Regions from separate parts of the Butyrivibrio sp. AE2005 genome, predicted to be linked through region 1. Evidence: riboswitches for the same ligand, from Rfam matches in the RefSeq annotation. Region 1 holds a riboswitch; each other region holds the start of a gene.

Evidence for each region. Region 1 has a riboswitch for cyclic di-GMP ahead of DL92_RS0115845 (protein kinase family protein). Riboswitches for the same ligand answer to the same signal wherever they lie in the genome.
Region 2: it holds a riboswitch for cyclic di-GMP, as region 1 does, so the genes downstream of both, DL92_RS20480 (VanW family protein) here and DL92_RS0115845 (protein kinase family protein) in region 1, are expected to answer to the same signal.
Region 3: it holds a riboswitch for cyclic di-GMP, as region 1 does, so the genes downstream of both, DL92_RS0109625 (hypothetical protein) here and DL92_RS0115845 (protein kinase family protein) in region 1, are expected to answer to the same signal.
Region 4: it holds a riboswitch for cyclic di-GMP, as region 1 does, so the genes downstream of both, DL92_RS0104660 (hypothetical protein) here and DL92_RS0115845 (protein kinase family protein) in region 1, are expected to answer to the same signal.

What each region holds. Positions count from the first base shown of each region.
Region 1 is NZ_KK366043.1:5,518-13,208, reverse strand. Features, by position in the region: gene DL92_RS0115865 (hypothetical protein) at 1-389, opposite strand, end outside; gene DL92_RS0115860 (DEAD/DEAH box helicase) at 382-3,507, opposite strand; gene DL92_RS0115850 (serine/threonine protein kinase) at 3,618-4,529, opposite strand; gene DL92_RS0115845 (protein kinase family protein) at 4,522-5,826, opposite strand; cyclic di-GMP riboswitch class I at 5,949-6,032, opposite strand; gene DL92_RS0115840 (sensor histidine kinase) at 6,141-7,418, opposite strand; gene DL92_RS0115835 (LytR/AlgR family response regulator transcription factor) at 7,415-7,691, opposite strand, start outside.
Region 2 is NZ_KK366042.1:46,679-54,369, forward strand. Features, by position in the region: gene DL92_RS0115105 (hypothetical protein) at 1-357, shown strand, start outside; gene DL92_RS0115110 (hypothetical protein) at 361-1,167, shown strand; cyclic di-GMP riboswitch class I at 1,285-1,358, shown strand; gene DL92_RS20480 (VanW family protein) at 1,433-2,248, shown strand; gene DL92_RS0115120 (ABC transporter ATP-binding protein) at 2,423-4,168, shown strand; gene DL92_RS0115125 (ABC transporter ATP-binding protein) at 4,181-6,121, shown strand; gene DL92_RS0115130 (hypothetical protein) at 6,600-7,313, shown strand; gene DL92_RS19625 (M56 family metallopeptidase) at 7,363-7,691, shown strand, end outside.
Region 3 is NZ_JMMD01000011.1:66,158-73,848, reverse strand. Features, by position in the region: gene DL92_RS0109630 (PBECR4 domain-containing protein) at 515-1,276, shown strand; cyclic di-GMP riboswitch class I at 1,502-1,575, shown strand; gene DL92_RS0109625 (hypothetical protein) at 1,656-2,315, shown strand; gene rsmH (16S rRNA (cytosine(1402)-N(4))-methyltransferase RsmH) at 2,719-3,774, shown strand; gene surE (5'/3'-nucleotidase SurE) at 3,793-4,527, shown strand; gene DL92_RS18875 (putative bifunctional diguanylate cyclase/phosphodiesterase) at 4,603-6,288, shown strand; gene DL92_RS0109605 (M13 family metallopeptidase) at 6,602-7,691, shown strand, end outside.
Region 4 is NZ_JMMD01000004.1:11,971-19,661, forward strand. Features, by position in the region: gene DL92_RS0104630 (ATP-binding protein) at 1-2,916, shown strand, start outside; gene DL92_RS0104635 (DNA/RNA non-specific endonuclease) at 2,918-4,450, shown strand; gene DL92_RS0104640 (hypothetical protein) at 4,471-4,851, shown strand; gene DL92_RS0104645 (flavodoxin family protein) at 4,952-5,392, shown strand; gene DL92_RS0104650 (hypothetical protein) at 5,436-5,720, opposite strand; cyclic di-GMP riboswitch class I at 5,913-5,988, shown strand; gene DL92_RS0104660 (hypothetical protein) at 6,243-6,485, shown strand; gene DL92_RS18230 (helix-turn-helix domain-containing protein) at 6,759-7,133, shown strand; gene DL92_RS0104670 (sigma-70 RNA polymerase sigma factor region 4 domain-containing protein) at 7,245-7,691, shown strand, end outside.

The DNA of each region.
Region 1 (7,691 bases):
TCATAAAGCGCATGCTGAAACAATTTTTCTATATCTTTATTGTCTTCCAAAGTCTGCTTGCCGGCTTCCGTCAGTTCACCGGTATTTGGATTAATGTGCCCGTATGTATAAATTTCAGTTTTTAATACCTTATCCAGCATATGTATATCTATACCGGTAAGTTCATTGATAATGTTGATATCCCGTATACCTGCGGAATATAGCCTTAGCGCAAGCAGTTCAACACTATCATATTCATCTACGATATATTCTTTTACATCCGCCTCAATTATTGAGATTGGGCAAAAAAATTTACGAAAAATATCAACATCGTTTTCCTCAAACATCTCAGGGCAACATGTTCTAAATAATTTCAGATCATCATTATTGGTTAGTGAAATTTCAGACATTGCTTATTCCTGTCCTCTCATAAAACTCATCGGCATAGTAAAATTCGCCTTTATTACTCTTAGCTTGATCCAGCACCTTTGTCATAAACTCCGAATATTTCTTTTCGCTTTGATTTGGAACCGGCTCGCCTGTTTCCTCATCAATCTTTTCATATTCACACGTAGTCAGATAATCAAAATCACCTATTATCACCAACTGAATCTGGCATCGTGTAAATGCAACATTCAATCTTCTAAGTTCTTTCAGGAAGCCAACCCTAGCCCTTGAAGGCGGAACACGCTTTGCGTCGGCGCTACGCGTGCAACTATATATGATAAGCGGTCGTTCCTGTCCCTGAAAGCTATCAAGTGATGCTGCTATACTATATACTTGATCCGGTGAAAAACCAAGATTCTCTTCCGTTATCTTCTGCCTTATAAGCCTTACCTGCTTACCGTACGCAGAGATAATACCAATCTGAGGCGTGCTCACTCCCGACTTATCGGCCTTAAACGCACTACCTGCAAGTGATGCGACAATCTTCGCTGCCATCTTTGCCTCAAGATCATTGGAATATCCACCGCCTTGCTCAGCTGTCTCAAAACGATTCTTTTCCCTGCTTGTTGAAATCGTTATAAGAGGAGTAGTCGTACCTGAAATGATAGGATTCCATCTACCCATATCATAGTGCGCATGATAATTTCCTTTATAGAACCAATCAGATATGACATCCGAAATATTACCCGGCATTCTGAACTGCTCATCCAACCTTGTCAGATTGGGAGTGTTTTCATCCTCCTTCTCAAATCTTGTAAAAAGATATTCAAAGAAACTCTTATTCAATAATTCAATCTGCTTCTCGGGAACCTCGTTATCTCTGCAAAGTTTTACAACAGCATCATTTGCTGCCGGAGGTATCTGCAAATGGTCTCCAAGCATAAGTGTTTTGGGCGCTCTGGTCATCGGCACTATAGCGTTATGAATCTGTATCTGACCACTTTCGTCAATGATGGAAACATCAAAGTTTAACTTTCTGAACTTTGGTCTTGTATTGATTCCTATACAAGTAGCACCGACAACATTTGAGTTTTCCACCAAAAGATCTGTAACAATCTCTGTTCTATGAGTTTCAATCGACTTTCCCCAATCGTCCAATGTCTTCTTCACGATAACAAGTCTTGCATATATATCAGTCAGTTTTCTTCTATAATTATCAATCTCTGTAACAGGATCAACATTATCGCTCAAAAGATAGTCTGCAGATAAAGGTTCTATCGGAAAAGGCCCTTCATTTTTCATATCAAACTTGTAACCACTACATTTTTGAAGTATTTCCCCATATGTTTTTTTGGCAGAAACATATTTAGCATCGGTTATTAAAGCTTTGAATTCATCTGCACTTCTGTTGTACTCTTTTATACTTTCTATGTATCTGTCCGCTTTCTCCTTAAGCTTCTTATTCAGATATTTTGTTGTTTTATCAAGCAAAAAAATAATCGGTTTAAGAAGGAAACTCAGAAAACCTGTTTTTTTCTTTAAGGCAAAATATGCAATATCTTTACGGATTCTTAGCTCATATATACTTCTATAATTTATAAGAGCGTTGCACTTTTCATTATGCAAATCTGATAACTGCTTAAGTTTTTCTTTTTGTACGAGTGCGCTGTCCCAGGTAGTCTGACGACAATCTGCAAAAAGTTTATAATCATCATAGACAGACTCGACATAAGCCAGCGTCTCCTTGATGCCTGACATGTCTTTTAATATTCCGCTTTGGCTCATCTTGAGTTTTTCTATATAATCCTCAGCTGTCTTTCCAACTTGTTGTTCAGGTGCATACTGCTTGCAGTTATCCTGAATCTTGTCTATGTTGCCTATTCTGATTATCCTGGCATTTTCATCTCTTCCGACTCGCTCCAATACATTATCTACGGCTGAATTATTCTGAGATGATACCAGCACTCTTTTTCCATGCTTAACAAAATATTTTACCCAATTGACTATTACAGTGGTCTTTCCTGTTCCCGGAGGTCCCAATACAAGCTGTATATCTTTTGTCTTGATTCCTCTCTCAATAGCCAGCATCTGTGAAGTGTTTGGCTTCTGCTCTTTGCTGAGTAGTTCTGCTTTAAACTCATCCCATCCCGGAGCCTCATCTTCTTCTGCAGAAGGATGACCTTTTCTTCCAAAAAGCTTATACATATATCCGGAATCTACGGTTCCGTTTTCAATACTTTGAATTACTCTTTCTCTTACACGCTTCTGGACATCATTTATCTGCAAAAACATATGACCGTTATTTTTCACCAGAATACTATCGTCAAACTGCTCAATGAATTCGACAATAAAGCTCGTGCCATTTTCTTCATCAATACGGTCGATGATTATTCCTTTTATCTTCCTTCGGAAATCCTCGTTTATTTCTTCATTTGTCTCGATTGCAACTCTGCTTTCCGAACAATAAAGCTCACTATCGGGATCGAATGAAGATGAAAAGAATTTATACGTTTTCTTTTTTGCCTTACCTTTAACAAACTCACAATAATCGTAGTTAACGTAATTATCCTTGTATGCATCAAGCTGTTCTACCTGATCTTCATACTTTGTAAAATTCTTTATCGGTTGAATAATCTCTCTTGCGAATTTGTTATCAACCTTAAGTTCTTCACTTCTTTCGGTACTAAAAAAATACGCATCGATACCATCGCATAGCTCTGTCAAAGCTTCCGGGGTCATTCCCCAATCCTCGGAAGTTTCTTCATTTAATGTATTCTTATAGCCATCCGCAACTATCGCGGTTCGACCTTCGGCAACAATCAAAAAAGTTCCATGATTATAGAGGTATTTCTTTTGAGCCTGAAACTCTCTTCCGGAAAAAATACTTGTAATAGAGAAATTATTATCATCCGAACGGATTGCATTAAATTTATAATTTGCAGTCATAAAGACATAGTAATTACGATCATCACGCACAATATGATTACATACTGTCACACAATCCGCGTTCACGATCTCATCAATTATTCCATCCCTATCCTCAGGTCTATCCGCAGCTACTCTACCTCCCATAAAGAAGCAAAGTTCTTCTTTTAAGGTAAAATAGTTAATAGGGCGAAGATTCAATATATTATTCTGCATAAGGATTCCTCATTAGTTCTGCCTCATCCGGTACGTTAATGTGAAGAGGAAACGTTTTTAGTTTTTCTTCTGAAGCTCCCAGAATTTTAATATCAAATTCATCCATAATATCAGCTATTCTTTCTTTTGAATGTGGCTCTTTGATTTTCACGATATGAAATCCTGTCAAGTCCATGTCCTGATTTCCTTTCTCTGTTAAGCGCTTCGTAGAAGGCTCTTGAATCCATATATCTATCTTTGGGATTTAAAGATAATGCTTTGCTTATCACCTTAAAAAGTCCGGGATAAAAACCTCCTCCTATGCTTGATATGTCTTTAAATGTCAACCATGAACTACCCGATCTGTCGGGCAAAACATCAACTCCGTATTCAACCGGTTCTATCCCAAACAATTCCAATGCTATCTGACCAAGTGCATATACATCTGTTGCCTGATATACAAAGTTATTGTTTGCTCCCGAAATCTGCTCAGGTGCCATATACCTTGCAGTACCTGTGCCCTTATCCGCCAGAGCAAGTCCACTTATACCATAATCCAAAATGTAAACAGAATTTCTCTTGCTTACCACAATAATGTTTTCAGGCTTGAGATCCTTATGTACAAATCCCCTCAATCCGTGAATATATGAGACAGCCTTAGCAATATCCAACAAAAGATTATATGCTTTGTCATACCACACTTTATCTTTTCTAAGGTTATGCCTGCTCTCCAATATTGCTCTAAGACTCTTTCCTTCAACATGCTGCATCTCGATTATTATCTTTGACTCTTTATTATCTACGAAATAATTATAGATTTTAGGCGCAAAATCCGAATGCTGCTCAAGTGCTACTTGATTGCTGATTTCCTCAAGTATTATCCTCTTTTGTTCTTTATCCTCAAAACGCATAACCTTCAAGATAACTCTTCTATTAAGATCATTATCTATGGCTATATACACGCTTGTTCCGGCTTCCTCGTTTGTATGTACTGTCTGCTCGATTCGAAAGCTTTTTGCGTTTGCAAACTCAATCTTATTCATTATCCATTTCCTCTAAAAGAATCCTGTCAAATTCTCTCATGCCCGGTATCTGTGAAAGCGAGGCAGCTCTTACTATTCCTTCTATCTCATCAACAAAGTCGTCAGAGTAGTAATCATATAAAACAGAACAATCCACCGCACCGCCTTTTTCAATTGATGTATCAAGGCATGCTAACAAAACCATTACAAGTGAATATACATCCCCAGCTTCCCATTCTTTGTTATCGTGTTCTGATTCAAGAAGCATTCTAGGATGCGTATATACATTATTCTTTTGTCTCTGCGCAACCCACGCTCCGACTGTCTCCATGCTCTTTTCTTTATAATCAATTTTTGCTGTTTCAAAGCATCCAATCTTCGCTTCATATCCGTCTTCAAAAGAAGATACAAAAATACATGTGGGTCTTATATCCCTGTGATGAATATTTATTTTAGAAGAAGCCAGCCTGCTCAGTCCATTTGCAACCTGCTCTATGATATCCAGAAGTTCATACGGTTTAATTTCTTTTGCAATCTCATCGAGTGTCTTAGTATTTTCACGTATGTTATATACCAGATATTTAAGATTGCAATACGCGCTTGTTCTTAACTCTTCACCCGCAATAATATTGTTCGAGCCCCTCATATTCTTAAAGAACTGCTGAGCTTCCATATCCCTGTCACTAAATGCTGTTTTTTCATCAGTGTTTAAAAAGGGTCTTACATATACATATGTAGAAATATTATTGTTATTCTTTCTGGCAATATATTTGAAATTGCCCTCTATAGATTCGTAGGGCTTTTTCGGAATCTTTTTTATAACTTCATATTCCCCAAACGGAAGCATATCCGCTTCCATTGGTTTCATTCGCTTTTTATCAATTTTGAACAAGCTTGCAACAGACTTATAAAACAGCATTGTAAGCTTACAAGCCATTGTCACGTCTGCATGTTTACCCTTTATTTCATATTTCCTTATGCCGGATACTTCCTTTGAAATATGTACAATTTCATTTGCCTGATTCTTGAGCTGATAAAATGAATTTATATTACATTCACCATACCAAAGCCCTCTTATACCTTTACTTTTCCCCATTATTCCTGACAACGAATCCGGAAGATCCGTAAATCCCGCATCAAGACAAAGACCGGAAAACAAGACTTCAAGTGCCTGTCTGATATTTATAATGCATGAGTCCGGATCCATGCGCGCATTTGACTCAACTGCATAACATATACTGTGAAGCTCTTTCCACGCACCAAATTCCTGAGTCTTATTATTGGGCATTCTCACCTTGATCAAAAAATCAAAAAACATCAGCTTATTTCCTCCACCACGTACTGAAATTTTCCGGTAAAAAAGAAATAGCATTACAGGGGCCACCTATAATGCTCTATTTTTAAGGTACAAAAAAAGCGATACTTCCGCATCGCTACCAAAAAAGCAACTGGCTACCTACCCTGTTCAACATAGGCCCTATAGCTTTGCGTCACTAGATCACTCTAGTTTTGCCACCGAAATACTATCACATAAATACACAATATGCAAGTAATTGTTCATAATTTTCTGATTGTTTTGAAATTTAACTACAATTTAATTTGCGTCAAATTATTAACGCACATCGGCAATTTTTAGACTTTTTGCCGATGTGCGTTATTTATATATAAAACAATATTAACAGTAAAATTTTTCCCATCATCACATATCTCGAAAGTCCCTTCATAACTTTCAACAGCTGACTTAACTATACCCAATCCAAGTCCATGCAAAAATTCATCTTTATCACATGTATCATCTTTCTTTGTGTACGGATTTGAAACTTGTACGATCAGAGCATTCGCGCTATAGAACATAAAACAGCTTAATATCTTATCCCCTGAATCAAGGCTCTTCAAAGCATTGATTGAATTATCAAAAAGATTTCCAAATATTTTTATGCAATCATGATATGAGATTGGTAAACCGGCCGGGATATTTATATCTTTCTTAACTGTAATTCCGTTTTGTTCGGCTGCAGAAAATTTTATGTTCAGAACTGTATCAATAGCTTCATTCCCAGTGTTAACAAAACTATTTATAGCAGATTGTTCATCTATAAGTTCCTGTAAATGATTCTGCGCTTTGTCATACTTTTTTTCTTTCAAAAAGCCTGAAATCAACTGCATATTATTCTGCATGTCGTGCTTTATTGTACTTATGAGTTTTTGGTTTTCAGACAACTCTTCATAATACGAACGCTGCCAATTGGTTATCTTTTCATACTCTTCGTTCTGTCTTCTAACCTCATAGGATTCACTGATCAAGTCATACAAATGAATGATCATAATATTCACATACAAGACAAGAACTGCTAATGGTACCAATAGGGGTATCCTTTCTTGATTTGAGCTAATACTCAGGCTTTCGCTTAGCATGGCAATGCACGTAAATGCAATGAAACTAATGATCGGAACCGATAAAAGCTTCAGCAGAACACGCATATCAACTTTTCTGTTTTTTATAGTTTGATACCTTGCCACTATTTCAACAACAATATAAAAGCATAAATGTGGAATAAATAGAACATATCCGGAATTTAAAGAACTACCCTCAATTAAATACATCAACGTTTGCGCAAATCCGGCAAAAACTATGAGTACAGTAGCATATGCAAATTTCACTTTCTTTTCGCCTTTGTATGCACATAAAAACAGGCAGCTCCAGAAAGAAAGCGAAACAAGATTGCAATATTTAAGGTCATATTTTATAAAAACAGAAAATAAAATGACGAACAGAACGCTCATCACCTTTTTTATCAGATCATATTTCTTTATTGCCTCTAATACCCTATCGTAGTAATGCAAGACAATCCAAATATCAAATAAATTCAGAAGAAAATAGAGAAAGATGTTAATCTTCGCATGATTCATAGTCCAATTCTCCATTTCAAATATCTCATATGCTCTAGTTTAACACTTTTGTGGTATTTCTTACTGATAGGCAACCTGACGCCGTTATTCAAAATAATCTCATCGGAATAAATAACTTTAACATAATCCATATTAACAATGTATGAAGCATGGATTCTTACAAACCAATTGTTGTCCACCATTTTCTCAAGATCGGACATTTTTGAATAAAAAGAATAGTTTTCATCTGTTGTATAGACATTTATTTTTCGCTTATTCCCCTCAAAATACATT
Region 2 (7,691 bases), on a different contig from region 1:
AAGTGGGCTGGAGCCATTGCGGATTTTGCATTTAATGTGGTTGATAATTTTGAAGAACAGGAACAGGCACGCATATCAGGTGTTGAGATGACAAATGGAAGAGTAGTGGCTGAGTCAGTAATTGAAACAGGAGTAGATGTAGTTTTATCAATTGGTGGAACTGCATTGGCAGGATTTATACTCGGGTCAGGTGCACCGGTCTTGGCAGTAGGAGCTGTTAGCGTAGGTGTGGTTTGGGCGGCAAATTCTCTCATGGAGATGGCAATCGGAAAAGATATAGCAGAACTTGCTTCTGATGCATTGTGTGATGCTCCAAAAGCAGTGGTAAGTTTTACATCAGAAGTATTTGGGGGTTAAGTTATGTATATAGTAACGATAGCAACAATAATAGCATTGGAACTTCTAATAGCTACATTTGCTTTTATACTTAGAGTTATTCCGTTAAAGAATTACCATAAAAATATTGCCAAAGTACAGATTGCCTTACTGGGAATAGCTTCTTTACTGGGAGCGTTTGTTTGTATATATATAATGACTACTTCTAATCCATCAATGTTTGATGAGAGCAGGTGGGATATAGAGCTTGCAGGAACATTCTTTTTTTTATATTTTATATTGTTTGCGGGATCTGTATATCGATATTTCTCAGAAAAAAATATAAGGAATAATAAAGAAAAGATTTTTGAACTAAAAGCCACAGAATACAAGATAATAAAATATACGGATTTAATGCTGGGAAATTATGCTTTTATGCCGAATGTAAAATCTTATTGCGAATTTGAAGGAGGCAGAATTTTATTTACACAAAATATGCCTGCAAAGGAAAAAGATTGTGCATTTACATGTATAAGAATAAAAAAAGGGATATATGAATGTGTTTCATATGAGCTTTTATCCGGCGAAAAAGAAGGTAACTCTTTCGAAATTATTAAAAGGATACTTTTTTTTGTTGCTGCGATCGAAGCATGCTTGTTTGTAATATATATATCTCAATTATCAATTGTTGATATAAATATTGTTGGTCGATTGGCTGGTGGGATAGGTTTGATTCTATTTGGAGCTGCTACACTTGGATTGCTAAGAGGGGCGAGGGGAATATTATCAATGTTATTGCGGTTGCTTTCATATGCTTTAATTTTGACAGGTATAATTAATCTTTTTATGTAAAGTGCGTTGAGTGAAATATAGCTGAAGTGAAATTGCAGAATGATAAATTTCATTATGGACTTTAATCGGACCTTACGGTATAATTACTCTGTTTTAATAAAAAAAGAACTATATATAGATAATTATTGGCAAAATTAGAGAAATCTAATGACGCAAAGCTATAGGGTCCGAAAGGACAGCCAGTTGCAATTGATCTGATAGCGATGCGTAAGTATCGCTATTTTTTATTTGGAAAAATCTAGAAAAAAGGAATTACGTGCAAGCAATGAGAAAGAAAAGTATTACTATGGCAATCGCAGTGCCGGTGCTGTGCGCAACAATCATCGGATATGGAAATAATTCATCATCACCTGAAGAAGTTTTTGTACATATGGAAGAAACATTTGCTCCGGGAGATCAGGAAGGAATTACTGAAACAGTTGAAGCCGGCGCAGAAGTGGTGAATCCTGTTGAAGATAATGCAGTTACAGAGGAAGTTGTAAGCGAAGCACCTGTTGCTGAAGCTCCGGCTCCGGCACCTGAAAATATAGCTTGGGCAAGCATCGGTCATGAAGATATCATGCTGTATCCCGCTAATGAGGATGCAAATAACGTAAATGCGAGAGTCGCATGCGGATATATAAACGGATATATTGTAAAACCGGGAGAGACATTCTCATACGCAAGCACGATCGGAAGGGGAACACCACCTGAAAAAGGATATGTTATAGCACATGTTGTCGGAGGATATGATTACGGCGGAGGCGTATGTAAGATAAGCAGCGCTCTTTACCACGCAGCAATGAATGCCGGTTGCAAGATTGTTGAAAGACACAATCATTCAAAACCTGTTGACTACTATAAGCAGGGAGATGATGCAGCTATTGCATACAAAACCAGAAAAGACTTCAGGTTCAGGAATATATTTGACCATGATGTTATGATACAGGCAGCTTACGATGAAACCGGATATCATCTTGATATCCTTGCACCGCAGCCTGCAGGAATGCCTGTCGCACCTGCTCCTCAAACTGAAGGAACACCGGTTGTTCTTGCACCACAGCCTGAAGGAACACCGAATACTCCTGATCCTCAGCTTTAAAAAATTGATTTACGATTAAAAATAGAAAGCACCTCTTTCTTGGATGATGGTTCTAAACCAGATCCGGTGATGAAAGAAGGTGCTTTTTTAATCTTAAATAACTATAAAATCAATTGAACACAATTTTTTTTAGTTATATAATACTTGATTGAAGATTACAACAGGAGAGAGACTATGATAAAAACGTTAGGTAAAGAACTAAAAGAATATAAGCTCGTATCCGTTTTGACGCCGCTTTGTATGATCGGTGAAGTTGCGGCGGAGATGATCATCCCAAAGCTTATGGGAAAGATTGTCGACAACGGTATATACGGAGAGAACATGGCGTATATTTTCAGAGTGGGCATTATGATGCTTTTGATCGCTCTGTTTGGACTCGCTGCGGGACTTGGAGGAGCGTATTACGGATCGAAGGCGTCTACAGGTCTTGCAAAGAACCTCAGAAAGGCTATGTTCGATAATATTCAGACTTTTTCTTTTTCCAATATAGACAAATTCTCTACATCGGGCCTTGTAACAAGGCTTACAACCGATGTCACCAATATTCAGAATGCATATATGATGCTTCTCAGAATGGCAATGAGAGCGCCGGCGACCGTTATTGGCGCGATGATCATGTCATTTATGATCAACCCCAAGCTTGCTACGATCTATCTCGTGGCTGTAGGTGTTCTTGCCACGTTCATGGCTATTATCATGAGTAAGGCGACTGTTTATTTCAAAGAAGTTTTTGAAAAATATGATGAACTCAATGAGAGTGTTCAGGAGAATGTTTCCGCGATCAGAGTGGTAAAGGCTTATGTTCGTGAGGACTATGAGAATGATAAGTTCAAAAAAGCTGCCGGAAACATTTACAACATGTTTGTAAGAGCTGAGATGAACGTTATTAAGATGGGACCTATGATGACGGCTACCGTTTATGTGTGCATCCTTCTGATAAGCTGGGTCGGCGCGCACATGATCGTTGCGGGAAGCCTTACAACAGGTGAACTCATGGGACTTTTGGCTTATTGCATGAATATCCTTATGAGTATGATGTTCCTTGCAATTATCTTTGTTATGCTCACTATGGCACAGGCAAGCGGAAAGCGTATCGCAGAAGTTTTGGAAGAGACACCCGATATCACAAATAAGCCAAACGCGATCACAGCAGTTCCCGATGGAAGCATCAGTTTTGAGCATGTAATTTTTGCATACAATACGACTTCGGAAGAGCCTGTTTTAAAAGACATCAATATTGATATCAAGTCAGGTGAAACAATCGGAATTATCGGTGGAACAGGATCTGCCAAGTCTTCTTTGGTTAACCTTATCAGCAGACTTTATGATGTAACTGAAGGTGCCGTTAAGGTAGGTGGAATCGACGTAAGAGATTATGATATGGAGACACTCAGGGATCAGGTTTCCGTGGTGCTTCAAAAGAATGTTCTTTTCTCCGGAACTATAATAGAAAACCTCAGATGGGGCGATAAGAACGCGACAAAAGAGGATTGCATAAGAGCCTGCAAGATGGCTTGTGCAGATGAATTTATTGAGAGAATGCCCGATGGATATGACACATATATAGAGCAGGGCGGTGCCAATGTATCAGGCGGTCAGAGACAGAGACTTTGTATTGCAAGAGCGCTTCTTAAAAAGCCCAAGATACTTATTCTCGACGATTCAACAAGTGCGGTTGATACAGCTACGGATGCCAAGATCAGAAAGGCGTTCGCAGAGGAAATACCCGGAACTACCAAGCTTATCATTGCACAGAGAATCGCGTCCGTTCAGGAATGCGACAGGATAATCGTCATGGATGACGGTCAGATCAGCGGTTTTGGAACACACAAAGAGCTTCTTGAGAATAACACTATTTACAGAGAAGTATACGAATCGCAGACCGGTGGTGCAAATGCAGACTTTGATAAGCAGGCTTAAGGAGGATTCATTATGGCAGAAGAAGCAAAAGAGATAAAAGTAGGGCCGGGCGGCGGTAACAGACGCGGCATGCCAAAGCCTAAGATTGAAAATCCCGGAGCTCTTTTTAAAAGGCTCATGGGTTATGTGTTTAGATATTATCCTGTGCACATGGTTACTGTTTTGGTGTGCATACTTATAACGGTTGCCTCAAATATTCAGGGAACATTTTTTACAAAAAGTCTTATTGACTCGTATATACAGCCAATGCTCGACAGCGGAAGCAATGATTTCGGGCCGCTTCTTGGTGCTATAGGAAGAGTTGCGATTTTCTATGCTCTCGGTGCATTGTCGGCATACGTTCAGTCAAGAGTAATGGTATATATCAATCAGGGAACGCTCAGAAGACTTCGTGAGGAGCTTTTTACCCATATGGAAAGCCTTCCCATCAAGTATTTTGATACAAATGCGCACGGCGATATCATGTCAATTTATACAAACGATATCGACACGCTCAGACAGATGATAAGCCAGAGTATTCCCCAGCTTATCAACAGCGGAATTACGATTGTCAGCGTGCTTGTTTCAATGTTTATTCTTAGCATACCGCTTACTTTTGTGACTCTTGTTATGGTCGGAGTTATGCTTTTTTGCTCAGCTATGGCTACCAAGGCTTCGGGAAAAAACTTTGTGGAGCAGCAAAAGAACCTCGGTGCGCTTAACGGTTACATTGAAGAGATGATGACGGGACAGAAGGTGGTTAAGGTATTTAATCACGAGTCTGAGAGTATTGTGAAGTTTGATGAGCTTAATGAAGCTCTTTGCAGCAGTGCATTTAAGGCTAATGCTTTTTCGGGATCTCTTGGTCCTATAAACGCACAGCTTGGAAATACAAGTTATGTTATCTGTGCGATGGTCGGCGGTGCGATAGCTCTTTCTGATAATATTGCCGTAGGCTTTACAGTTGGTGCGCTTGCATCCTTCCTTACATTTAACAGAAATTTCAGTATGCCGATTAACCAAGTCAGCATGCAGCTTAATTCGATAGTTATGGCTCTTGCCGGTGCGGATCGTATCTTTAAGCTTCTCGATGCACAGCCTGAGACAGATGACGGCTACGTAATGCTTGTCGATGCGATTGAGGAGAACGGCGAGATAAAAGAGGCCGATCATCATACGGGTCACTGGGCTTGGAAGCACTATCACAAGGCTACCGATACGACAACTTACCAGCCGATGGAGGGTGATGTAACTTTCAACGGCGTGGACTTTGGGTATACGGATGAAAAGATGGTTCTTCATGATATCGTTCTTCATGCAACACCCGGACAGAAGATTGCTTTTGTAGGTTCTACGGGAGCAGGAAAAACCACGATAACAAACCTGATCAACAGATTCTATGACATTCAGGACGGTAAGATCAGATATGACAACATCAATATCAATAAGATAAAAAAAGCGGACCTTCGCCGCTCGCTCGGAATAGTGCTTCAGGATACGCATTTATTTACGGGTACGGTTAAGGACAACATCAGATACGGCAAGCTTAATGCAACTGATGAGGAAGTAATCGCAGCAGCAAAACTTGCAAATGCACACAGCTTTATCAAGAGGCTTCCCGAGGGTTATGACACTATGCTTACAGGTGATGGAGCCAATCTGTCACAGGGACAGCGTCAGCTCCTTGCTATTGCAAGAGCAGCTATTGCAGATCCTCCGGTACTTATCCTTGATGAAGCTACATCTTCGATTGATACGAGAACAGAGAAGATTGTTCAGGACGGTATGGACAGGCTTATGAAGGGCAGAACGACCTTTGTAATTGCACACAGGCTTTCAACCGTCAAGAACAGTGATTGCATAATTGTCCTTGAGCAGGGACGCATCGTAGAGCAGGGTACGCACGACGAACTCATCGCCAAGAAGCAGAGATATTACCAGCTCTACACCGGCATGAAATCCGAGACAGCGTAAAGTAGCCACGCCGTAGAACCGGCGATCGGGCTTTTGAGAATATTTTTCGAAATCGTCGCGTGTATTGACATTCAAGGCTATATTTTGTTTTTTTTCTGAGATTTTGCGAATGGAGAGTATATATCTAAAGAGGATTGGCTGAGGTTTTTATTTACACGAGTTGATACAGCCATGAGCATGAAAAAGCAGAATCATACATTCTGTTTTCGCTCCACTTGTTTGAGCCCATTTATGGGCGAGTTTGGAGCGAAGAATGTAGGGTTCTGCTTTTTTATGCCATGACTGTCAACGAGTGTAACTAAAAGCCTCAGCCAATCCTCTTAGATCATATCTCCATCGCAAACTCGGCGGATATAAAAAAGGCAAGAAATTGGGGTTGACAATATGGTCTAATAACAGTAGACTATGGTTAAAGGTTTACAGTAAGTAGACCACTCGAAAAGAGGGGTGAAGTAAGTGAGTTTAGGAGGAGGCAGAAATGAAAACGAAAGTTAAATCAATGGCAGCAGTAACTCTATTTATATCACTATTGATGCCAACGCTTGTCGGATGTGCTTCAATTCCGGCAAGTGCATCTGAAACAGGTGAAAGTTCTATCAGTACTGAAGACGGTTCTTTAGATCTTTTTGCCAAAACAGATGCAGAGAATGCGGCAGCAGCTGCTGATACTGATGAGGATGCATCATCTTCGGATGCATCGGTGGAAGTACCGGATAATCTTGAGGATTTTCAGTTTGTTTATAACGGTAGCGTAATTTCTGCAATGGATGACTTTGAAACCTTGGACAAGGCATTGGGGGGATATGATCAGGGTCGTTCTGCAGCAGAAAGCTATGAGTACGGAGATGGTACGAAAAGTAATATTAGAGTATATGTACTCGAGAAAGATGGAAGCAAGTTGCCGATAACACTCACTATAGAGGGTGATATGGCTGCTACTTCGCGTAAGATCAAGGTTGGCAGTACCAAGGAAGAAGTTTTGGCCGCTTATGGGGATCCGAATGTTGAGCCGCCTAAAGCTTATGGCCCTGACGGGAATGAGCTGACAAGGGATGCGTACATTGAAATGTTTGGTGAAAACCTTATATATAACCTTGGCGACTGTCAGATAAATTTTTATGTTGAAGAAGGAAAAGTTATTTCGATCGCATATCAGAACAACAAGAATCATGATAAGTTCTCATGGTCATAAAAGATAAGCGATATACGTAAGATGAAAGAGAAGAATAAGGGGATGAGGTATGGAGCAATTATTTATAGGTATTTTAAATAACGCCATTACTGTGAGCATACTTATCGTTGCGGTCATCATAGTCAGAACACTTGGGAAAAAGATGCCTAAATGGATTTCATGCATGTTATGGATGATAGTTGCGATAAAACTGGTTGTTCCCATACAGTTTGAAAGTGTTTTAAGTTTGATACCTTCGGGAAAACCGATTCCGGCGAACATCGTTATGGAAGCTAATCCGCAGATAAGTTCAGGGATAAGCAGTTTTGATAAGATTGTTAATCCTGTGATCGGCCGAAATTTTACACCGGATAAGGCAGCAAGTATAAATCCGTTGCA
Region 3 (7,691 bases), on a different contig from region 1:
GAAGCAGGAAATCCTTTGCTTCTCTTCTTTTTGTTTGTGGTCATGGAATGTTATAATGACGTGGAAATGCGTAAACTAACATAAATGGGGAAATGCTATGCAACTAGAAAAGCAAGTTGCTAATACCATATTTGACAGAAGGGATTATGAGGAAACATTCTTTATTAATCGACTAGGAGTTGATAGAAAAAACATGTTTGCGTTTTAAAGGACAATTGGGCTGAGAATTGGAAAGAGATAGTTATATCGATGTGTTAAAATTCTATGAAGAATGCTGTTATTGCTTGTAAAACAGTATCCTTTATCGTATTATTTAATTAGAAAAAGTTGACTTTGTTGTGGTGATAATGTATCATATAGGTCTATTGTATTAAAAGATATGCAGGCTCACTTGCTGAGGGATTCACGTCGGCTGAACCGGGCACTCCCCTGCTTAAAAAATAATCGTGAACGATTGCCGATAGTAAAGCTTTTGGCTCTGGCCAAGAGCTTTACTTTATTTTTGGAGATAATCATGGACATTACAGATATCAGGAAATGCGCTCAGGCATTTGCCACTTATTATCTTGAAAGCTTTTATATTGTTGTTACATACAATGGGAATGGATTTATCCTTATTGGTGAGACAGATAATTTTCCACATCTGATAGGAATATCAAAGCAAATCTATAATTCTAATGGATACAGAACACCAAAGAAGTTGTATAGAGACATTGCTGATGGGCAATCTATCAGTACGAAGATTGTCCCCAATGTCATATCGACAACTTCCAAAATGTATAAGAAAGTTCGAAACTTTATCAGCAATAGAGATGTTCTAATTAGCAATAGCTGTCCTATAATCTTGAGATATGATCCTCAAAAATCAAATCGTAAGCTTAATAATGTAGATATACTTATATCAGATTTGAATAAAGGATATATGTTGGGGTGGATATACAATGCAAAAATTAGAGTGAATTCAGACATTGATATCACGAAGTATTGCATCAGTACATGGATAGATGAGTCTGACGGAAATGTTCAGGGTAAAGAAAAATATATGCCTGGGCAGGATGTGGAGCTTATTAAAACTGTGTTGGTATTTGATAAGAATTCAGAACTCCTTCGCCAGAAAGAGTATAAGTACAGTGCTAAGCAGAAATTGCAAATATTAGATTCATGTTGTAGAAATAATTGCAATTTATTGTTGGATGACAATAATGCTCGGAATTATATTAAACTTGCAAAAGAAAAAAATATTTTGTGTTCTATAAATGGAGTTATTCATACCTAAGACATTGATGTGAGAATTGTATGGGGAAGTCGATAGAAACTGTTTGACCAGTTGTTTGACCTTTCGGTCAGTCGGTGTTGTCAAACCTCCTTTCCGTGCGGGCTTTGAGATTTTTCAATCGTGTTCGAATCACGTCACTCCGATTGAATAATAAGGCTACAAACATAGTATTATCTAAGTTTGTAGTCTTTTTTTCTGGGTAAAGTATCATCCCGTTTATTCTTGAATAATTAAGGGCAAAATTAGAGAAATCTAATGACGCAAAGCTATAGGGTCCGAAAGGATAGCCAGTTACAGTTTTATTGCGATGCGTAGGTATCGCTTTTTTTGCGCTTTTTATATTAAAACAAAGGCTAACGAAGAGGAGACTGATTGAGGTATGAAAAAAGGCAATGAAATGAACAAAGAAGAATTACGAGATGCATTGAAAAAAGCTTATGACAAGCTGAATGAGAACGAATTTAGCGATCTTGATGATCAGGAAGAATTTTTATTAAGTGATTACGACTATAAAAATACAAAACTCCAAATTAGAGCTCATGGAGGCGTTGGTGCAGCAATTAAATGGTTTTTGATCGGATACTTTGGTTATGAATTAATTTATTGCGGAATCATGGAATTAGTATTTTACGCGAGCCCGGAGTTTCTTGCTAAACTGAATTCGGATCAAAATTTGGCAAAGTTTTTCGTAGGGTTGTTATTTGCCGGAGTTGGAGTCGGTATACTTTTGGCAATCATAGTAAAGAGAAAAGCCATTAATAAAATTGTGAAGATTACTGAAGAAATAAAAATGAATATTTCTGAGCTTGATAAAATGCGCAAAGAACGCATAGATAAATATCCTGAAATATTTGGCTTTATTCCCGAAAAATATAACGATAAAACTGTCATAGCAAAGATATTGGAATATCTAGACAATATGCGTGCTGACAATCTTAAAGAAGCAATCAATCTTCTTGAACAGGAAATAGCTACGGAACAATATAAGAATGAGATAAGACAAGAAATCGACGATTTGTATATTGATTCTGTTTACTGATATTGTAGTGTGATTTTGTAAGAAATGTGACTAATTCGAGCGTTACGGAGCTCCTTAGTCACATTTTTTCTTGAAAATAGGGAGTTTTGGAGTTCTAGATGAGGAAATGAAGGGGAGATTTTGACTATAACAAATGTTATCAAATGTATTAGTCACTGTGGCCTTGGAAATCCGGGGAAAAGTGTGACTAATTCGATATGTTTTTGCTCTATTAGTCAAAAAAAGGATTTTGCGACCGGATCGGGCTAAAAATCCTGCAAAAATATGATACACTACACTTTAGTACATTGTTTTTTGACCTGCCGGAGCCGGCCAAAAGAAGATGTAGCAAAATCACAGTGTATGCGCCGAAATAAAAGCGGATGCACCAAAAAACAAAGCAAATACACCAAAATCACAGCGAATGGAGAAGAGTGTGGAAGAAAAGCAGCATAAGAGAAGAGTTCGTTATTCGGGAAAATATCCCAAGAAGTTTGAAGAGAAGTACAAGGAGCACAATCCGGAGAAGTACAAGGATGTGGTGGAGCATGTAATATCCAAGGGTTCGACGCCTGCGGGGATGCATATTTCCATTATGGTAAAAGAAATCTTGGATTTCTTGCAGATAGAGCCGGGACAGCAGGGGCTTGATTGTACGCTTGGGTACGGCGGACATACTTCAAAGATGCTTGAAAAACTGCAGGGGAAAGGCTGTATCTACGGACTTGATATCGATCCGATAGAATCGAAGAAGACTGTAGAGAGGCTCAGAAACGCAGGATATGGAGAGGATGTATTCAAGTTCAGGCAGATGAACTTTGAGAATATAGATAAAGTGTGTGATGAAGCCGGAAAGTTTGATTTTGTTCTGGCAGATCTTGGAGTGTCTTCCATGCAGATAGATAACCCTGAAAGGGGCTTTTCTTACAAGATTGACGGGCCTCTTGATCTTAGGCTCAATCCGGACAGCGGAGAATCGGCAGCTGAGCGCCTTCACAACATAACCAAAGAAGAGTTTGTGGGTATGCTTGTAGAGAACTCAGATGAACCTTATGCGGAAGAGATTGCGGAAAAAGTTTTTTCGCTAATGAAAAAAGGCAATCCCATGGATACGACAACCGCGCTTCGTGAGGCGATAGAAGCGGCGCTTTGGAAGGTTCCTAAAGAGGAAAAAGCGGTAACGATAAAAAAGAGTTGCGCCAGAGTTTTTCAGGCGCTCAGAATAGATGTAAACAGTGAATTTGAAGTGCTGTATTCTTTTCTTGATAAGCTTCCGTCAATACTTAACGAGGGCGGAAGAGTGGCGATACTTACGTTTCATTCGGGAGAAGACAGGCTTGTTAAGAAGTCTTTTAAAGAGCATAAAAAAGCCGGCATATACAGCGAGATATCAGAAGATGTGATAAGGCCGTCCGCGGAGGAGTGCAGGATAAATCCCAGAAGCAAATCCACCAAGATGAGATGGGCTGTAAGGAACTGATAGTGGAGAAAGGACAGAATGACTAGAAGGATTCTCATAACCAATGATGACGGAATAAAGTCCGAGGGACTTTTAAGACTTGTAAAAGAGGCGGTAAAATTCGGGGAAGTATGGATCGTGGCTCCTGAAAGCGAGAGGAGTGCGGCATCTCACAGTATAACCCTTAGGCATGCGATAGATATATTCCCTGTGGAATATCCTGTTGATGGCGAACATGAAGTTCATGCATACTCATGTAGCGGAACTCCGGGGGATTGCGTAAGACTCGGTTGCACAACTATAGTTCCCGGCGGGCCTACGGTGGTACTTTGCGGAATAAACTTTGGGTACAATGTTGCCTCGGATATTCAGTATTCGGCTACATGCGGATCGGCTTTTGAGGCTGAGTTTCAGGGTGTTTCCGCAATCGCTTTTTCCGAAGGCGCAGGCGAATGTCACGAAGTATCCGACAAATATCTCTACGAGATCTTAGAAAAACTCATAGATACAGAATTTGTTCCCGGAAAGATTTATAACGTTAACTTCCCGTTCTGTCCACTATCAGAGTGTAAAGGCATTCTCTATGACCGCGAAGTGTCGCGCGGCATGGTCTATAAGGACGGATACAAAGAAGTTGAGAAACTAGAGAACGGCGGAGCCAGATACATGGTGGACGGCGTGTTTACGCCCGAAGCAGAAGATGGCACCGACTACAGAGCGGTTCTTGACAATTATGTGTCTGTCGGAACAGTTATGAACGTTGGAAATATATAATCTTTATCAGAATTAATTATCGGTGTTTCTGTTTTTTGCTGGAATAAATTATCAGAATATTATAAAATTTAAAATATGAATACTGAAAAAATCTTTGGTAAAAATGCATATTTTTATAATAAAGAATCAGATCCTGAAGAACTTCTTAAACTTATTTCTTATGGTGTTCAGCAAGATGATAACGGGTATATATTCCTCGATAACAACGGAAAATGCGTCTATGCAAACAGAAAAGCCTATAGCATGTTTTATGTCATGGAAGATCTGGATCTTTTGTATGAGGCATTTGAAGCGTGGAAAAGGTCTCTTGGTATAGAGGCGGATGCTACGACCTGGTGCAGGATCTATAATTCTACGGGAAAAGAGCGCCTTTATCGCGTAAGATTTAGAAGGGTTCACGATGAGAGCGGCAAGATCATAGGAAGTGTCTACTCTATTCAGAATATTTCCGATTCGCTTGAGGGCGAGTACGGTGAGCAGTACAGGCTTACGCATGACGATCTCACACAGCTTTATAACAAAGAGGGATTTATCGGGGCTGTAAGAAATCTTTTCCAGAATTCGCCCGAGGAAAGGCAGTTTGTACTTGTTTATTCCAATATCAGAGACTTTAAGCTTATAAATCAGCTCTTTGGAATAGACAAAGGAAATGATATCCTTGTAAACATCGCGGATGCCATATCGCAGAGAGTCAGAGAAGAAGATGTTTACGGAAGAATAAACGGTGATCAGTTTGCTCTTTGCCTGCCGAAGGAGAGATTCGATGAGGCAAGCTTTAAGAGTGCTGTAAAAGAAGTCACCAACCGCCTTACGAGCACGTCTTATTCCGTGCATATCCAGCTTGGAGTGTATGAGATAAGAGACAAGGATATGGATGTTTCGCTCATGTGCGACAGGGCATACATGGCGTGCAAATCGATCACCAAGGACGGAGTATGCGAGATAGCGTGGTACAGCGATGATATGCTTATCAACGCTCTTTTGGAAAAAGAAATCCTTTCAAGCTTTGATTTTGCCATTATCAACAGGCAGTTCGGAATATACCTTCAGCCACAGGTTTACGCCGACGGAAAACTGTTTGGCGCTGAGGCGCTTGCAAGATGGATACATCCGGAGAATGGTATCATCCAGCCGGGAGTTTTTATAACTGTTCTTGAAAAGGCTGATCTTATATACAAGCTTGACAGATATATATGGGAACTTGCGGCTAAACAGCTCGATTACTGGAAAGGAACCGAGATGGAAGGTGTATCCATATCGGTGAACGTTTCGCCAAAGGACCTTTACTACATCGATATAAGGGAAGAATTCAATAATCTTGTAAAAGAATATGACATCAATCCCCGCCATTTCAATATAGAGATTACGGAGACTGCTGTGACCACAGATGTTTCCAAGTGTGCCGATCTTATCCTGGGACTTCAGAAAGATGGCTTTGTGGTCGAGATTGACGATTTTGGAAGCGGATATTCATCTCTTAATATGTTAAAAGACATAAATGCCAATATCCTCAAGATCGATATGGGATTTTTGAGAAAAACCGAGAATCAGAACAGGGCAAAGGTGATTCTTAACTACACGATCGACATGGCTCACGAGCTGGGAATGGGTGTTATTACGGAAGGTGTCGAAACAAAGGAACAGCTAGAGTTTCTCAAAGAGCTCGGATGCGAAATGTTCCAGGGATACTACTTCGATATGCCAATGCCGGTCGATGAATTTGAAAAGAAATTTGAAGAGAAATACAAGCGTATGAAGTGAGTCTTTGCAATTAAATATTAAAAAATGTCTGTTTTCCAATTGTTTTTGGGAAGGCAGACATTTTTTGTGTTATAGGAAAGCGTTCTTGTTTAAGGATCTTTTAAGAACTGTATCGATAATATATCACTATAGACTTCGGTACTGTCGGTGAAAAATATTTTTAATCTTAATGCATATAATTCTTGACATATTACGACGGGCGTAGTATTAATACTATGACAGTCGTACTACTTCTAGCATAGTACGATAGATAAAGTACTATCAATTAAAGATTTATCCGGATAACAAATTATTTTCAGGAAGGGAAATGAATATGAAGAAAGGAATACGAAGTCTTACAGTTGGAGTGACCATTGCATCGGCTCTGGCTTTTTCGATATTCGGAGCGGATGTTCAGGCCAAAGAAGTTGGCAATGAAGCCAACAACAGTACACAAAGTAAAGCAGCAACGAAAATTCGGCCTCAGGATGACTTTTTTGGCTATGTAAATGCAGAAGTTCTTAGGGAGGCAGATATCGATCCCAAATACGGATTTGGAGCGTTTGATGATTGCAACAAGATTGTTGATCAGAGGTTATTTGAAATCATAGATGAGATAAAAAGTGAAGAGGTTCATACTTCACCGGATGCAGATTTGATTGCAGATTATTACGATCAGATTGTATCTTATGATGCATCTGTAAGTGATGCCGATAAGGATTTTGAAAATGTAAGAAAAGAGATTGAAGGAATAAGCAACAAACAGGAATATATGGAAGTACTCGGCAAGTATAAAAGGTTATATGGAATAAGTCCTGTTCTTAATTTTGGAATAGATGGAGGCTTGATAAGGGCTGATGAATATGCTTTTTGCTTTAGTGATATTAAATCAATCTTTGAAAAAACGAATAAAGATATCGCGGAGTCTTTGGAAGGAAGATCGTACATAAGAGATCATGTAAAAGAAGTTTTGGTGAATATTGGATCCGAAAAGAAGGAAGCAGAAAAAGCAGCGGACAGATTTGCAGCATTAGCGGTGGATATAGCATATAAAAGTAAAGATATTAAAATGACATTCGACTGGTCTACCATGACAACGATAAATGCTAAGGATATGGATGAGCTTAAGTTTGATATAAAGAGTTTTGAAAAAGGCATGCAGTTGGAAAATCCATACGGTTATTGGGTTATTTCTAATAAAGAGCAGTTTGAGTATATATCAGAAAAGCTTGATGACGAGAACAATCTTGAGGTATTTAAGACATGGGCGCTTATCGAATATATAGATAAATATAACAAATTCCTGTCTGATAAATACAAGAATCTGAAAGCTGTCTACGGAGAAGAAACACAAACACCTGATATGCAGGCGAAAGAAACGATAATAAGAGATCTTCCGGATAATCTCGGAAGAATATATTCAG
Region 4 (7,691 bases), on a different contig from region 1:
AAATATCTTGCAAGATTGAGTGATATGTTTATAGCTTCTGTGGATAATCTTTGTTCTCTTGAAGAAGACATCATTGATAATATTCGTTTATATCGTGTTACAGAGATGGTTTATCAAAAAGGAGAATCTGCTGTTGATAAGTTTACCACTGTTTTTAATACGATTTCTACTTACAATGCCTCAGTTTATATAATAATTGACTCTGATGGAAAGAAAACAGATTTTTATATCGGGGTTAGGAATAATGAGACGGATGATCTGTTGAAGAGATCTACGGTTACGCTTGGAGATACTCTGAAGAATACTTTAATTGGTCATTTCCCAGGAATAAAAATTCAAAATGAGGACCGAAAAAAAATTGAGAAATTATCAAACAAGATATATAGCCAACATAATGTTGCATCAGTAAGTGTAGTGGGAAGTAATAAGTTGGTAAATGCTCAGAATAATGAACAGTTTGTTCAAGGCCTTGAAAAATTAGCTTTAGCTATGTATGGACGGCAATATGTTGGAATCATTATTGCTGAGAATCAATCGCCTCAAATGATTCAAAATCTAAGGAAAAGTTATCAAAATCTATATACTAAGTTGTCTCCATTACAGAAAATTCAGTTTTCTGAAAGCGAATCAGAGAGTAGCAGTAGAAGTAAGTCTTTTGCTGAGATGGATGGAAAGCAGAAAGCAGCTATGATAGGAGGAGCAGTTGCTTCTATAGCTGGCGTTGTAGGAGGAGCTTTTTTAGGAGAGGCAGCTAAAGTAGGAGCTACTGGAGGAGCCATGTTTGGAGGGCAAGTAGCAGGTCAACTTAATGGTTTTATCAATTCTTTGGCTCCTAATGAACAATTGACGAAAAATACAACTACGCAGACATCCACAACTACAGAAAATAAAGAAGTTACTGATATATTACAGTTGATAGATGAATCTATAAAGAAAACCAATGAGTACGATAGTTATGGAATGTGGAATGTAGCAGGTTATTTTGCGTCTGATGATATGTCAGCGGCTGAAATTGCCGCAAGTAATTATCGGTCATTGATGAGTGGAGATACATCTGGGAGAGAAGTTGCTGCAATTAATTCTTGGAGAAGCAATAATCCTAATCTAAATGGTGATTTTTCGGATCTTACTACATATATATCAAGGTTTGTGCATCCTAAATTTTGCTATGGGAATAGTGAGGACTATGTTGTATTAACTGATGCTTCTACAGCAATAAGTGGAAAAGAACTTGGGCTTCATTTAGGATTTCCTAGAACTACGGTTCCGGGATTACCTGTAATAGAACATGCTGAATTTGGTAAGGAGGTTTTTTCATATAGACTGTTTTCTAAGAAAACTTCTTTGGCTCCTGAAGATAGAATGACACTTGGCAGGGTGTTTGATCTTGGTCAAATAACTAACAAAGTGGTGGAACTTGATAATAAAAGTCTAAATATGCATACCTTTATTACTGGTTCTACTGGATCGGGTAAAAGTAATACTGTGTATCAGATGCTAAATGAATTGCATCAGGATAAAATCCCTTTTTTAGTTGTTGAACCTGCGAAAGGCGAGTATAAGGATGTATTTGGTAATTATAGTGATGTTAATGTGTTCTCTACAAATCCTAAGATTGCCGAATTAATAAATATAAATCCATTTATGTTTCCAGAATCAATACATGTATTGGAACATGTGGATGGTCTTGTTGAAATATTTAGCGTTTGTTGGCCTATGTACGATGCTATGCCGGCTTTTTTTAAAGACGCGATTCTAAAATCATATGAAATAGTTGGATGGGACTTGGGATCTTCGACATTTGATGGTGAAGAAGTGGAATATCCAGACTTTGAGATTCTCGCTGAACAATTAAATGAATTGATTGAGGAATCAGACTATGCATCAGATATCAAGTCTAACTATAGAGGAGCTTTGATTACACGAGTAAGGTCGTTAACTGTCGGACTTAATAAATATATTTTTTGTTCTGGACAGACTCCATACAAAAGGATTTTTGATGATAATTGTGTTTTGGACATCAGCAGAGTGAAATCAGGTGAGACAAAAGCTCTGATTATGGGACTTATAGTATATATCCTGAATGAGTATAGGGTGGATAGAAAAGTAGCAAATAATAATGGGCTTAAGCATGTAACAGTGCTTGAGGAAGCGCATAATCTACTTAAGAATACGTCTGGTGGTGGAGATTCGGAACTTGTTGGAAAATCTGTAGAAATGCTTACGCAAACTATTGCTGAAATACGTACATATGGAGAAGGCTTTATAATTGTTGATCAGTCACCATCATCGGTTGATATTTCTGCAATAAAGAATACTAATACAAAGATAGTTCTTAGGACACCGGAAGCAAATGATAGAGAAGCTGTAGGAAGATCCATGGGACTTACAGAAGATCAGGTAAATGAAATCGCAAAACTTCCTAGCGGAGTTGCGGTAGTATATCAGAATGATTGGGTCAGCCCAGTATTGACGATGATTGATAAGGCTCCTGTTATAGATGATGTTCCTTATGTTAATAGTAATCCTGTCAAAATAAGACCATTAAAGGAGGCAAGATTGGAACTTGTCTCTGTATTGATGTCGCCGTGGATAAAGCATGAAAGAATTAGGAAAAAAGTGCTACTTCAGGATTTGAAGGCAATAGATTTATCAAGTAATCATAGAAAAATAATTATGAAGTATATAAATGATTATGTTTTTTTCTGTGGGAAACTTGTATGGGATGTCGAGGAAATTCCTAAGTTACAGAAAAGTTTGATGGCTATACTTGGTATTACAGAATCAGATTATGAAAGGATAATTGATTCGGAAATGCCAGATATGCTTAGAGAAGCTGTGATAAAAAAGACAAAAGGTTTTGGTGCTCAAGAAGTTGATGAAATTTGTCATGTATTAACAAAGGTGGTGAAATAGTATGGGTGCTGGACTGAATGGTTTTGAGAAGCTTGATAGTAATGTGGCTAAGAACGAAAAATTTGATATTTCTGGCAAGATAGAATCGTTCAACAAATCTTTTAAATCAAGTGTTGAGGACGTTAAGGGGAGTTTTGGGCAGATTGAGCAATCTATGGGTGATTCTATATCCAAGGCTATTGGTAGAAATGAAGTTGGAAATGCAGTAAAAAACTATTTTGACGGAGAGAATAAACTTGTAAAGACTGTTGAACTGATTGAAGATGGGATTACTAAGACAACTAGCTATGATGGTAAAGGTACAGCTTATCTAGAAGAAATCACTGATACTGTGAAGTATACAACGGAGTTAAAGCTTAAGCCTGATATAGAGATTATCAAAGAAAATTTTGTTGCCAAGACAGATGATTTTGGAAGGACTATTAGTTGTAAGGTTGATGATGTACAAGTAAAAGCGTCTTCGAGAGAAATTCTAAGTGAGAAATTAAAAGATGCTACATACCGACCTAAAGATGAGAGGGGGCATATTATTGCTGATATCTTAGGCGGGCCAGCCACAAAAGAAAATGTAGTTCCACAGGACTTTAAGGTGAATAGAAGCCAAATGAAGCAAGTGGAAAATATTGTAAGAAAGCTTAAAGAGGATGGTCATAAAGTGGATTATGAGGTGAAGGTGAACTATGTTGCAGATGAGCAACGACCCTCTTTTTTTGAACCAACGATAAAATATGACGATAAAGTATACGAGTTACCGAATGATTTAAAGAAAATTTATAATGATTCTGATTCGAGTGCTGTTAAGAAAGTTGTTGTGGATATAGGAGAAAAACACGGATTGTCAAATAAGGTAGGAGTAGAACAGGGGGCATTTGCTGCGACAGTGACATGTGCTATGTCAACAGTGGACAATGTTTCGGCATGTATCAACGGTGAAATAACTGCAGACGAGGCAGCAATTAATATTGCAAAAGAGACAGCGGCGGCGGGGGCTGTGGGATATAGTGCAGGCTTTATTACTAACGAAGTAGCAACAGCTATGTCTGCGTCGACTAATTCGTTGATTTCATCATTAGGAAACTCGTGCATTCCAGCGGCGGCGGTATCATTTGGGATTTCATCCTATGACACAGTGGTTGATTATGCGAAGGGCGAAATAGGCGCAGATGAATTAGCATATGATTTAGGTGAGAATGCAGTAGGAGTTGCAGGTGCTATTGGTGGTTCAACGTTAGCAGGAGCGGCGATAGGGTCGATTGTACCTGGAGCAGGAACAGTGGTTGGAGCAGGTGCAGGCCTTGTTGGCGGTATGGTAGGATATGCTGTTACATCAGGAGCTTATGAAACTGTAGTTCAGAAGGCAGGAGATGCTATAGAAGCTCATGCAGATGAACTTGAACAGTTGCAAAATAAGGCAGAGTCAATTGCTCATAATACCATTAACATGGCGGCAGAATTTGGTGATGCTGCTGTTAGTGAAGTAAAGGCGGCTATAACTGATTTTAATATTAAAAATGCATTACCATTCAAAGTATGATAGCTGAAAGGATAAACTATATGAAAAATATAAAAAATTATAATGCAGATAAATATAGTGCTGGTAGTAGCGAGTATAAGCAAGCAGCAGATGGAGTTTTTAAGAAGATAAACGGCGATGAAACATTGTTTGTTACTTCTCTTATATTTGAACAGGAGCCGGAATTGGGAGAAGGAGAAAACGCTGAAGAAATATCTCAGTATCCTTTAGAAGATATACTTGATAAGTTTTATTGTTATATTACAGATTTTTATGATGATTTGAATGTAAAAAAATCAAATATATGTTATTTGGAATTTGCATCTGATGATATGGATGATATTGTTAAGTTAAGACAGATTATTGGTAAGCATGTATATAATAAAGAAGTGGATAATACAGTTGAATTGATTATCGAATAACAACAGACCAAAGAAACACTTTTCTGTTACAATAGTAAGAGCATTTACTGTGTTCTGATTGAGTATGGCTTATATAAAAAATGCAGAGGAGTGAAAACGTTTGAGTACATGTATTGTTTACTATTCTAAGCACCACGAGAATACCAAGAAAGTCCTTGATGCGATCAAGGCTGTGGATTCTGATGTGGTGCTTATTGATTCTGCACAGAAGCGAGAAGCAGATCTTCACGGATATGATAGGATTGGTTTTGCATCCGGGATTTATTACAGCAAATTCGCTGAGCAGATTTTGAACTTTGCCAAGATTAATCTTCCGCCGCAGAAAGATGTCTTTTACATAGCTACAGCAGGGAATCCTCTGAAAAGGTATTTTGACAGTATAGCAGAGATTACTAAGGATAAGCAGTGTAATGAGCTTGGTAGATTTCAGTGTAAAGGATTTGATACATTTGGCCCGTTTAAGCTCGTTGGTGGTATTCAGAAAGGGCATCCCACAGAGGATGAAATTGCAGACGCGGTGGAGTTCTATAAAGGTTTGTAAAAGAATGGTGTGAGTATGGCAGGTTTGGTTCTGGAAGGTTGTTTCATATCGCAATTCGCCACTTACTGTTATGGGTTTCAAAATATAACCGTACCTTCCGCTTGTAATCAAGCACAACAACTACACATTCAAAAACAAATGTGGAATAAGAAACATAGAGCCCGTCCGGAGTAGTATAAGGCCCCGGATGGGTAATGGTTCTATAACCTTTTATCGTATAATTTTCATACTGACCGTCTTCGTTCATAATGCGAAAACGAAGAGGAATAACTTCTCCGTTTGCCTTGTGCTGGCAGATGACGTCTACATTATCAATAACTCTACTCATAACAAATAACCTCAATGAAAAAGAACTGATGTTCGCATATATAATACACCTTTAGCAAAGATGTTTCAATCAAAATGAGCACGCTTTATTTTGCTAAATTGGTAAAATAAACTGCTTTATTTTGTAGGATTTGCCGTATCTTTTTAGGGGCGTCTCGGTTAAAATAAAAGTGTAAAAAATGTTCGAACAGAACAATACCAAGGGTAAAGCTGGAGCAATCCGGTGGCACAAAGCTATAGGGACTCACAAGAGTCAGCCAGTTGCGAGTATGAAGGGAGCTGGTGACAGCTTCTTTTTTTTCGAACCTTTAAAACTCTAATCGAAAGGAGAAGATTGTTTTTACGTTGTTTTAGTAAAATAGATTAGGGATGATCGCACAATAGTTCTTCATTTCTTTCGTGCATCTGACTATGTAGGTACAGTGCTTGCGTAGGGTGGACATACAGATTAAGGCCGGTAGTCAATTGGTTATTGTAAGAAATATTTTCCTTAATCTGTGGAAAGAGTATGGGGTAGAAGGTTATGAAAACTAAAATACCGGAAACAGGCGAACTGTGGGTGAATTGCCCAGTATGCGGAAATAAGATTATGCGAGCGGAATTCGCGTCATGTGTTGAAAAGTGTGATGTCTGCGGATCGGTGCTCAGGATTTGTGCGACCAAAAGGTTTGTTACTACTATTGTTAAAGATGAGAATGAAGCGCTGATCGAGATACTTCATAGGTATCATAAAGAGCTGTTAGGGCTTGCGATAGAAGCTTATTAGTAGCCTTATATTTACAATTTCATATAGATGAGATAATTGATGGACTAGTGCAGTGCCATTGAGCGAGGAACAGCATCATTTATCAAAAGTATTGCCAAGAGCTTAAAGAGTCGTGCGTGGCACGTAGCATCGAAGGAGCCTGCAAAACGGAAATATACCGAAAGGTTTTGACCTTAGGTCTATTGTGTTTTGCAGGCTCTATTTTTGTTTCTTGATATATCTGCTCTTGGCTAAGTATGTTTCCGTTTTGGGACTCCGGAACGGAGGGGAGATATGGGTAATGAGAGCAAAAGATTTGATGTGATGACACTTGGGGAGCGAATCAGATTTATCAGGAAGCAGAGAGGAATCAGTCAGGAAACGTTGGCTTCGCTTGTATTTACCAAGAAGCAGACAATTTCTTTATATGAACAGGATAGGCTTGAACTTAAGGTATCAATGCTTAAGAGGGTTGCCGTGGCTTTGGAGGTTCCGACATCAATATTTATCGATGAAGAAGAGTGTGGATGTATAAAGGATGTTTTCGAAGAGAAGGAGATGATGAACACTTTTAAGAATCTGGGACCTGAGCTTAAGAGAGTTGCTTTGGAGCAGTTGAGGGCGCTCGGAACTTTGAAAAGTCAATTCTGCGTTGACGCTGAGTCATAATCTTGGGACTCGTTGCATGCCATAGAAGCCCATAGAATGTAATTGTAGATAGAAATAACCGGTAACTATTTCTTGAATACAGCTGTTTCCTCTTTAGTTGGAGGATTTACAATGGCAAGTTTGGTAAAACAATATGCTGTGGCTGATGCTGCAGAAAGAGTGAGGTTGATCAGTAGCAATTTTGTAACTTTTCTTGGAATAATCGATAGCCATATCGATGGTCTTGTATATCTCATCGAGAGGGAGAAGGCTTCCAATCGAAGAGGAGGTATAGAGGATCTGGGAGTCCGAGTTCAGGATAACAAAATCAGTGATATTACAGGAAACACAGCTACCAATAATGTTCTGATACGTGACGCACTGATGGGGTGTGATTTTTCCAACGGAGTACTGACTGGGACAGATAGAGAAGAAGAGTTCAAGAAAGACGCATTTGTTATAAGACAGATGAGGCTGGATTACAAATTGTATAATGCTCAGCTTAACAGCTTGAAACCGAGAGAACGTGATATTTTTATGAGTCGCATAGAGTCACATGCGCCGTTGGGAGATATTGCA